Regions from separate parts of the Paraburkholderia sp. Ac-20347 genome, predicted to be linked through region 1. Evidence: predicted binding sites of a transcription regulator. Region 1 holds the regulator's gene; each other region holds the start of a gene.
The links. The regulator LexA, encoded in region 1, represses DNA repair genes until DNA is damaged. The targets are predictions, from matches to a motif close to ACTGTATNNNNATACAGT.
Positions count from the first base shown of each region.

Region 1 (3,278 bases):
GCGGTCTTGAGAAAGGTGGCCGCGAGCGGAATCAGCACCACGAGGCTCAGATAAGCCACGGTGATGCCGAGCGTCACGCCGAATCCCGGCAGCGCGCCTGGCTTGCGTAATCGGAACGTCGTCATGCTGGATCTCTTCACATGGGTTGCGCGTCTGTTGCGCCGAAAGGCGCGCCTCTTTGGGCGCGCCTTGTTTTTATCGTTACGTCGATACTGCTACTGCACAACCGCGACTTCGCTTATTGCGGCTGGTAGATCGAGTCGAACACGCCGCCATCCGCGAAATGCGTCTTCTGTGCGTTGGCCCAGCCGCCGAAGGTGTCGTCCACCGTGTAGAGCTTCAGCTTCGGGAACTTCGCCGTCAGCGCCGCCGGCACCTTGTCCGAACGCGGACGGTAGAAGTTCTTCGCGGCGATCTCCTGACCTTCCTCGCTATAGAGGAACTGCAGATACGCCTCGGCCTGCTTGCGCGTGCCCTTCTTGTCGACGACCTTGTCGACCACGGCAACCGGCGGCTCGGCCAGAATGCTCACCGACGGCACCACGATCTCGAACTTGTCCGGACCGAATTCCTTCAGCGACAGGAAGGCCTCGTTTTCCCAGGCGATCAGCACGTCGCCGATCCCGCGCTGCACGAAGCTCGTGGTCGCGCCGCGCGCGCCCGAATCGAGCACGCCCGCATTCTTGTAGAGCTTCGTCACGAACTCCTTGGCCTTCTGGTCGTTGCCGCCCGGCTGATGTTCGGCGTACGCCCAGGCCGCGAGGTAGTTCCAGCGCGCGCCGCCCGAGGTCTTCGGATTCGGCGTGACGATCGACACGCCCGGCTTCGTCAGATCGTCCCAGTCCTTGATGTGCTTGGGATTGCCCTTGCGCACCAGGAACACGATGGTCGACGTGTACGGCGAGGCGTTGTCGGGCAGGCGCTTTTGCCAGTCCTTCGCGACGATGCCCTTGTTGGCGAGCGCGTCGATGTCCCAGGCCAGCGCCAGCGTCACCACGTCCGCCTGCAGGCCGTCGAGCACCGAGCGCGCCTGTGCGCCCGAGCCGCCGTGCGACTGCTTGATGGTGAGCGTTTCGCCCGTCTTCGCCTTCCACTGCTTGATGAAGGCTTCGTTGATCTCCTGATACAGCTCGCGCGTCGGGTCGTACGACACGTTCAGCAGCGAGGTATCCGCGTGCGCAGCCGGCGCCATCGCCACCATCCCGACGAGCGGTGCGATGCCGATGACCAGTTTTGCAGCCAGCGAAGTCAGCCAGCCTGCGCGCCCCGTATTGCCTTGATTCATCCACTTTCTCCGTTTTGTCGTGTGGTGCAGCGATCGATGGAGGCCAGTCTAGCGATCTGCTTACATTATTAAAAATGATGTTTTTTCATTCTTTAATACGCAAAAGTGGTAAGGGCGGAGGAATCGGACGTTGGAGCGTGTTTTCGTCCGTCAGATCGCCGGGAAACGCTGCTGTGGCGGCACCCAAACGACAAAGTTCAAGTAACACTTGAAAAGCGGCGAATACTGTATAAAAATACAGTTACCTGTTCAAACATACAGTGTCGACATGACCAAACTCACCGCACGACAGCAGCAGGTTTTCGATCTGATCCGCCGCGCGATCGAGCGCACCGGCTTTCCGCCCACGCGCGCCGAGATCGCCGCCGAACTGGGCTTCAGCTCGGCCAACTCGGCGGAAGAACATCTGCGTGCGCTGGCCCGCAAAGGTGTGATCGAGCTTGCGGCGGGCGCCTCGCGCGGCATCCGTCTGATGCCCGGCCCCGACGACCTGCCGCACCAGTTCACGCTGCCGCACGCCAGCATCATGCAGCTCTCGCTGCCGCTGGTCGGCCGCGTCGCGGCAGGCAGCCCGATCCTCGCGCAGGAACATATCTCGCAGAACTACGCCTGCGACCCGGCGCTGTTCTCCAGCCGCCCCGACTATTTGTTGAAGGTGCGCGGGCTGTCGATGCGCGACGCCGGCATCCTCGACGGCGACCTGCTCGCCGTGCAGAAGAAGGCCGAAGCGAAAGACGGCCAGATCATCGTGGCGCGTCTGGGCGACGACGTCACCGTGAAGCGTCTGAAGCGCCAGCCCAACGGCATTGAACTGATCGCGGAGAACCCCGACTACGACAACATCTTCGTGCAGGCCGGCAGCGCCGACTTCGCGCTCGAAGGCATTGCCGTCGGTCTGATCCGGCCCACCGAATTCTAAGAATCCATCCGCGCCTGTCAGCGCTGGTTTTGCGCCTCGTGGCGCACTTCTCTGGAGAGAGTCATGGAACGCCTTGCCCGCCTGTTGCCCTTCCGTCAATTCGGCCGTCTGCGCCATCTGCGCGGAATCGCCTCGTGCGCAATGCGTGAAGCGCGCGCCTCAGCCGCCGCACTCAATGGCTCGCTTTTCGAGAAGCTGGAAACGCCGGAACTGCCGCCGCTGCCCTCGGCGCAGCCGGCCTTCGCTCGCGTGTCGCTGAACAGCACGCTGAATACGGAACAGCCGGACCGCCGCGCGCCGGTGCGCGTGTATCACGGTCAGTCGCGTCTCATCATGGTCGGCACGATGGACGCGGTGTGCCGCGCCATCGACCGCTGCATTGCCGAGCAGCAAAGCGATCTGGCGGCGGCGCTCGCGAAGTAAGGTGTGAAATCGGAAGGTGGGAAATAGCGTGTCGGTGGAGGTTCTTGCGGGTGTAGGGATCGTTTTGGCGCACGTGTGGTCAACACTGTGATTGAATCGCCGACTCAACCGCTCCGACTCAACCGCTATTTGAACCCTTGCGCTGCTCGTGCGGCGCGCCTGCTCTCCGATGACCGATACCGATACACCCAACCTCTCTCGCGCTCACGCCGGCAAGTCCTCGAACTGGAAGAAACCCGTCGCCATCGCCGTTGCGGCGGTGGCCGTGGTGACCGCGCTCGGTTACGGCTACGCCTCGCCGTATATCGCGCTGAATCATCTCAAGCAGGCCGCCGACGCACGCGACGCGGCCACGCTGAGCGAATACGTCGATTACCCCGCGTTGCGCGCGAGTCTCAAGCAACAGGCCGGGGAAATGCTGCAACGGCGCATTCAGGCCGAGCACAGCAGCAATCCGCTGCTGCTGTTCGGCGCGGTGATCGGCTCGGCGCTGATTGGCCCGCTCGTCGACGCCTACGCCACGCCCGAAGGCGTGGCCGCGCTGCTCAACGGGATGCCGCCCACCGGCAAGCCCGGCGAACAGCCCGCCGCGCCGCCGCCGGCTCCGCCCGCAGAAAACGCGCAGCAATCCGCGCCGCCGGGTGGCGCGTC
Region 1 is NZ_JAAGPN010000106.1:20,668-23,945, forward strand. It holds gene cysT (sulfate ABC transporter permease subunit CysT) at 1-125, opposite strand, end outside; gene G3N97_RS20280 (sulfate ABC transporter substrate-binding protein) at 239-1,285, opposite strand; gene lexA (transcriptional repressor LexA) at 1,554-2,204, shown strand; gene G3N97_RS20290 (hypothetical protein) at 2,268-2,627, shown strand; gene G3N97_RS20295 (DUF2939 domain-containing protein) at 2,797-3,278, shown strand, end outside.

Region 2 (3,278 bases), on a different contig from region 1:
AGCTGGCTTGAGCCGTATCGCCGCCGCCGGGGAACAGATCGTTCACGCACATTTCGAGCGTTTCGCGGCGCGCCTGCTTGAGCGATTTGTCGAAGCCGACGATTTCCGCCATGCCGCCCACGCGGATGCGGTCGTCGAAACGCGTGATCGCGATCTTGTAGGTTTCGTCGAGCACGGTGGAGACCGGCGCGGCGTCGGCGTTGACGATCGGCGCGGTGATCGAATAACCCTTGAGCGGATACACGGGAATCTTCATGAGACCCGCGAGCATCTTCGTGGAGTACGAGCCGAGCGCGAGCACGTAGCTGTCGGCGCGCACGAGTTCGTTGCCGCATTGCACGCCCGCGATGCGGTCGCCCTGCACGGCGAGGCCGTCGATCGGCGTGTTGTAGCGGAACTTCACACCGAGTTCGGCGGCCATCGCGGCGAGGCGCGTGGTGAACAGCTGGCAGTCGCCGGTTTCGTCGCCGGGCAGACGCAGGCCGCCCGTGAGCTTGTGCGAGACGGCGGCGAGCGCGGGTTCGGCGCGGCCGAGTTCGGCGGCGCTCAGCAGTTCGTACGGCACGTTGGCGTCCTTGAGCACGGCGATGTCCTTCGCCGCGCCTTCGAATTGCTGCTGCGTGCGGAACACCTGCAGCGTGCCGCCCGTGCGGCCTTCGTACTGGATGCCGGTGTCGGCACGCAGCGCCTGCAGGCAGTCGCGGCTGTATTCGGCCAGACGCACCATGCGGCCCTTGTTCTGCGCGTAGCGCTCGGCCGTGCAGTTCTGCAGCATCTGCCACATCCATTGCAGCTGGAACTTCGTGCCGTCGAGGCGGATGGCGAGCGGCGCGTGCTTTTCGAACATCCACTTGATCGCCTTGAGCGGCACGCCCGGCGCCGCCCACGGCGCGGCGTAGCCCGGCGAGATCTGGCCGGCGTTCGCAAAACTGGTTTCGAGCGCGGGACCGGTCTCGCGATCGATCACCGTCACTTCATGGCCCGCGCGGGCAAGATACCAGGCGCTGGCCACACCGACCACACCACTGCCCAACACGACGACTCGCATAGCTGCTCCGTAGAGAGAATTGTTTGGGCTACGCGGTCTTGCCGGGACTCCGTGTGGCCGTTTTGATCGACGGCAGGGCGGATGGCATGAAAATCCGGATGTAGCCAGTAATATCGACTATGCTATTGTTGTAAGCCTAGGTTTTGTTATTGTATTTATCTGATTTTCAGGAAAAACATATGAGAACGCAGCGTCAGCCGGTCCGCGCGCTCGACCGGCTCGATCACCGCATCCTCAAGCTGCTTCAGCAGGACGGCCGCATGGCCATGAAAGACCTCGCGGAGCAGGTCGGGCTGTCGGTCACGCCGTGCATCGAGCGGGTCAAGCGCATGGAGCGCGACGGCGTCATCACGGGCTACTACGCGCGCGTGAATCCGAACGTGCTGGGCGCGGCGCTGCTGGTGTTCGTGGAGATCACGCTCGACCACAAGAGCGGCAACATGTTCGACCAGTTCCGCCGCGAGGTGCAGAAGATTCCCGAGGTGCTCGAATGCCATCTGGTGTCGGGCGACTTCGACTATCTGATCAAGGCGCGCATCGGCGAAATGGCGGACTACCGCAAGCTGCTCGGCGACATCCTGCTGCAACTGCCGGGCGCGGTGCAGTCGAAGAGCTATGTGGTGATGGAAGAGATCAAGGAGACGCTGACGATCGCGGTGGGCGAGTAGCCCGGCTCAAGCGTCGGGTTCTGGCAACCAACTCCGCCCCGTTTTTCGCACTCGACAAAGCGTCTCGATACTGTATATTTGTACAGTATCGAGACGCTTTGTTTTTGCCCCGCCGTGAACCGCAACCCTCCCGCGAACGACGCTAATCGCGCCCCCGACCCCGACGCCTGGTATCCCGTCGCGCCGCCTGCGCCGCGCAAGGGGCGCGGCGCGGTCACGAACCTGCAAGGGCGCTACGAGGTCGATCAGCGCGAGGCTTACGACGACGGCTGGCAGCACGTCGAATCGCCATCCGACGCGCGCGAGCGCAGCGATGAAGCGGGCGCGCAAATCGACGAGCAATCGGACGCGCAAGCCGGCGAGCGCGAAACGTCGGAGCCCGCGCTGCGCACGCAGATCTACGAGGAGCGCGCAAAAAGCATCCTCACGCGCAACCAGTCGCCGGACATTCCGTTCAACGTATCGCTCAATCCGTATCGCGGTTGCGAGCACGGCTGCATTTATTGTTTCGCGCGGCCCACGCACAGTTATCTGGGACTCTCACCGGGTCTCGATTTCGAGAGCCGCCTGTACGCGAAGATCAACGCGCCAGAACTGCTCGCGCGCGAACTGGCGAAACCCGGCTACGAGCCGGAGCCCATTGCGCTCGGCGTGAACACCGACGCCTGGCAGCCCGTCGAGCGCGAGCTGCGCATCACGCGGCGCGTGATCGAGGTGTTGGCGCAGCGGCAGCATCCGTTCGCAGCGATCACGAAATCGTCGCTGATCGAACGCGATCTCGATCTGCTCGCGCCGATGGCCGAGCGCCAGCAGTTCATGGCCGCCATCACCATCACCACGCTCGACGCCGACATCGCGCGCACGTTGGAGCCGCGCGCGGCCACGCCGTCGCGCCGCCTGCGCACGATCCGCACGCTCGCGCAGGCGGGCATTCCGGTGGGGGTGAGCATCGCGCCGGTGATCCCGTTCGTCACCGAACCCGACATGGAACGCGTGCTCGAAGCCTGCGCCGAAGCGGGCGCGACGAGCGCGAGCTTTATCGTGCTGCGGCTGCCTTGGGAAGTGTCGCCGCTGTTTCAGGACTGGCTCGCCGCGCATTTCCCGCAGCGCGCCGAGCGCGTGATGAGCCGCGTGCGCGACATGCGCGGCGGCAAGGATTACGAGTCGTCGTTTTCGCAGCGCATGAAGGGCACCGGGCTATGGGCCGACCTGCTCAAGCAGCGCTTTCACAACGCGGTGCGGCGGCTCGGGTTGAACGAGCGGCGTCACGGCATTCTCGACATGTCGGAGTTCGTGCGCGCGAAGGCGCGGGAACAGAAGCGCCAGCTCGATCTGTTCTGAGCGCAATGGCGCTGCGGTTACGTGAATGCCGCGTTACTGCGAAATCGCCTTGGCGGCTTCGACCTGCGATTCGAAATACGTCTGGAACGAAAGCGCGAGGCCGGTCATCAGCAGGAATGCGCCGATCAGCAGCGAGAAGATCACGACGAAGATCACGGTCCAGCCCGAGCGGCTCGCGCGCCGGCCCGCGAAGGCGGCATTGAATTGCGCGTCCCACTTCG
Region 2 is NZ_JAAGPN010000015.1:16,026-19,303, reverse strand. It holds gene G3N97_RS04985 (D-amino acid dehydrogenase) at 1-1,048, opposite strand, end outside; gene G3N97_RS04980 (Lrp/AsnC ligand binding domain-containing protein) at 1,228-1,716, shown strand; gene G3N97_RS04975 (PA0069 family radical SAM protein) at 1,831-3,057, shown strand; gene G3N97_RS04970 (NINE protein) at 3,091-3,278, opposite strand, start outside.
Region 2: a site for LexA is predicted at 1,786-1,803, ahead of G3N97_RS04975 (PA0069 family radical SAM protein). Genes of this name have one in related genera too.

Region 3 (3,278 bases), on a different contig from region 1:
TCTGCGCGTGAGCGATCCGGGCCGCGTGGAAGGCAACGTGGTGTTCTCGTTCCTCGATGCATTCGAACCCGATGTGGCGAAAGTGGACGAGCTCAAGGCGCATTATCAGCGCGGCGGCCTGGGCGACAGCGTCGTGAAGCGCGTGCTCAACGAGCGCCTGCAAACGCTGATCGAACCGATTCGCACGCGTCGTCGCGAGCTGGAAGAAGATCGCGGCGAAGTCCTCGAAATTCTGCGTCGTGGCACGATGCGCGCGCGCGAAGTGGCGGCGCAGACGCTGTCCGAAGTGAAGGGCGCGCTGGGCCTGAGCTATTTCCAGAACTGAGCATGACGTGCCGCGAGCGCCGCATGAAAAGCGGTGCTCGCTTTATCGTTTCTGCTTGCTCGTTTCAGGGACCGAACGGCAATTCGCCCTGAATGGCGCCGTTAATCGGGCTGTCCGCCGAATAGCGTTCGAGCGCGCTCACGCGCACGCCAATCAGGCGGATGCGCCGATCGAGATCGATCCGTTTCAGACACGCGCCAACCGCGCGGCGAATGGCGGCAGTATCGCGCACGGCCGTCGGCAGCGAAATATCGCGCGTGACGATTTTAAAGTCCGCGAATTTGATTTTCACGCCCACCGTGCGGCCGCAATACCCTTTGCGCTCCAGATCCTGCGCAACGCGCTCGCATAGCTGCGTGAGCGCGGGCGTGAGCACGGCGCGGTCGCGCCCGACGTGCATGTCGCGCTCGAACGTGGTTTCGCGGCTCATCGATTTCGGCTCCGACGACACCACCACTTCGCGATCGTCCTCGCCATGCGAGACACGCGCGAGCCACGCCGCGTAAGTGCGGCCGAAATGCTCCTGCAAAAGCCCGAGATCGGCTTTCGCCAGATCGCCGATCGTGGCGAAACCCAGCTCCGCGAGCCGCTTGCTTGCGCGCGGCCCGATGCCGTTCACTTTCTTCGCTTCGAGCGGCCAGATGCGCGCTTCGAGGTCCGCCATCGTGAGCAGCGTGAGGCCGTCCGGCTTGTCGAGTTCGGAACCGATCTTGGCGAGCAGCTTGTTGGGCGCAATCGCGATCGAGCAGGTGAGGCCGGTTGCGTCGCGCACCGCGGCTTTGAGACGCGCGCCGATGTCGCGCGGCTCGCCTTCGACGTCGGTGAGATCGATATAGATTTCGTCGATGCCGCGATCTTCGATCTGCTCGGTGAAGGTGCGCACCGCGCTTTTGAACAGCCGCGAATAGTGGCGATAGGACTCGAAGTCGGTGGGCAGCAGAATGGCGTCGGGCGCGAGCTGCGCGGCCTTCATCATGCCCATTGCGGAAAACACGCCGAATTTGCGCGCTTCGTATGTGGACGTGGTGACCACGCCGCGCCCCACGTAGTCACGCAGACGCGCGAAGCGGCGCGTGCCGTCGGGCAGCGTCTCGGGCACGGCATTGCGCCCGCCGCCGATGACGACGGCCTTGCCGCGCAGTTCGGGATAGCGCAGCAATTCCACGGAAGCGTAGAACGCGTCCATGTCGAGGTGCGCGATGCGCCTTTCGTCTGGCATGCCTGATGTGTGAGAAATAGCGTTCGAACATTGAAGCCGCGAACGCAACGCGCTTCGAGCCAACGCCGCGCCGCGTCCGGCCGTGCGTTGCCCGTAACTGTACATTCATACAGTGTTTTTGTCACCTTGTTGGCGACTCCGCCAATGCAGCGGCAGCGCAGACAAACCGCGCGCAGTGAGGTGGAGACGTCGCGACGCAGCCTGCCCGCTATTCCTTTTATTCACCGCGCGATTAATCACGCTCGCCGCTTTGCATTCCTCGCGCACCGGGTAAGCATTCGCTAACTCGTTCGTTGTGCTGCACCCATGGGCCTCCTATAACTACGCGCTGTCATGGCCGTCATTCAAGGGGATTCCATTGAGCACGCTCGATATTGATTCAACTGTGTCGTCGCCGATTCGCTCAGCCAGCGACGTTTCACGCCTCATCAACACCAGCACCGCCCGCGCGAGTCACGCACGCGTGATCGTGTTGCTCGCGCTCGGCGGCGTTTTTCTCGATGCTTACGATCTCACCACGCTCTCGTATGGCATTCAGGACGTCGTGCGCGAATTCAACCTGACGCCCTCGCTGACCGGCATCGTCACGTCGTCGATCATGATCGGGACCATACTGGGTAGTCTCGTCGGCGGCTGGTTTACCGATCGTATCGGCCGCTATCAGGTCTTCATGGCCGACATGCTCTTCTTCGTCGTCGCGGCGATTGCCGCCGGGCTCGCGCCCAACGTCTGGGTGCTGATCGCCGCGCGTTTCGTCATGGGTCTCGGCGTGGGTATCGATTTACCCGTGGCGATGGCGTTTCTTTCCGAGTTTTCGAAATTCCAGGGCAGCGGCAATAAAGCTTCGCGGCTCGCCGCGTGGTGCCCGATGTGGTATGCGGCGTCATCGGTCTGCTTTCTGATCGTGTTCGGTCTGTATTTCTTTTTGCCGCAGGAACATGCGGGCTGGCTGTGGCGCGCCTCGCTGATCTTCGGCGCGGTGCCGGCGCTCATCATCATCGCCGTGCGCAGCCGCTTCATGAACGAGTCGCCGCTGTGGGCCGCGAATCAGGGCAAGCTCGACGACGCCGTGCGCATTCTGCGCGAATCGTACGGCATTCACGCGCATAAGGCCGACGAAGCGCCGCCCGCGAATCCGCAGCCGCCCGTGAGTTTTCGCGTGCTGTTTCAGCGCCCGTATCTGGCGCGCACGATCGTCGCGAGCGTGATGAATCTGTGCATTCCGTTCGAGTACACGGCCATTGCGTTTTTCCTGCCGTCGATTCTTTCGCAGTTTCTCGGCGCAGGCGTGTTCGAAACCATTTCGGCTTCGCTCGCGCTCAATGTGCTGTTCGCGCTCACGGGCGGCTTGCTCGGCATGCGGCTCGCGCATACGCGGCCTTCGCGGCATGTTGCGCTCGCGGGCTTCGCGTTGCAGTTCGTCGCGCTGGTGGCGCTCGCGTTGCTCGGGCATCCGCAGACGGCGCTGGGCATCGGCATTGCACTGGCCATGCTCGGCGCGTGGCTGTTCGCGGAGGGTTTCGGCCCGGGCGCGCAGATGATGATTTATCCGGCGCTCTCGTATCCGACGTCGATTCGCGGCACGGGGCTCGGTTTCGGCCGCGCGCTCACGGGGATCGGCAGCGCGGTGGCGCTGTTCGTGCTGCCGATCCTCAACGCGAAGCTCGGCACGGATATGTTCTGGGTTGTGGCGCTCGCGGCGCTCATTCCCATCGGCTTTCTTGCGCTCGTGAA
Region 3 is NZ_JAAGPN010000256.1:1,583-4,860, forward strand. It holds gene trpS (tryptophan--tRNA ligase) at 1-325, shown strand, start outside; gene dinB (DNA polymerase IV) at 390-1,544, opposite strand; gene G3N97_RS31380 (MFS transporter) at 1,903-3,278, shown strand, end outside.
Region 3: a site for LexA is predicted at 1,641-1,658, ahead of dinB (DNA polymerase IV). Genes of this name have one in related genera too.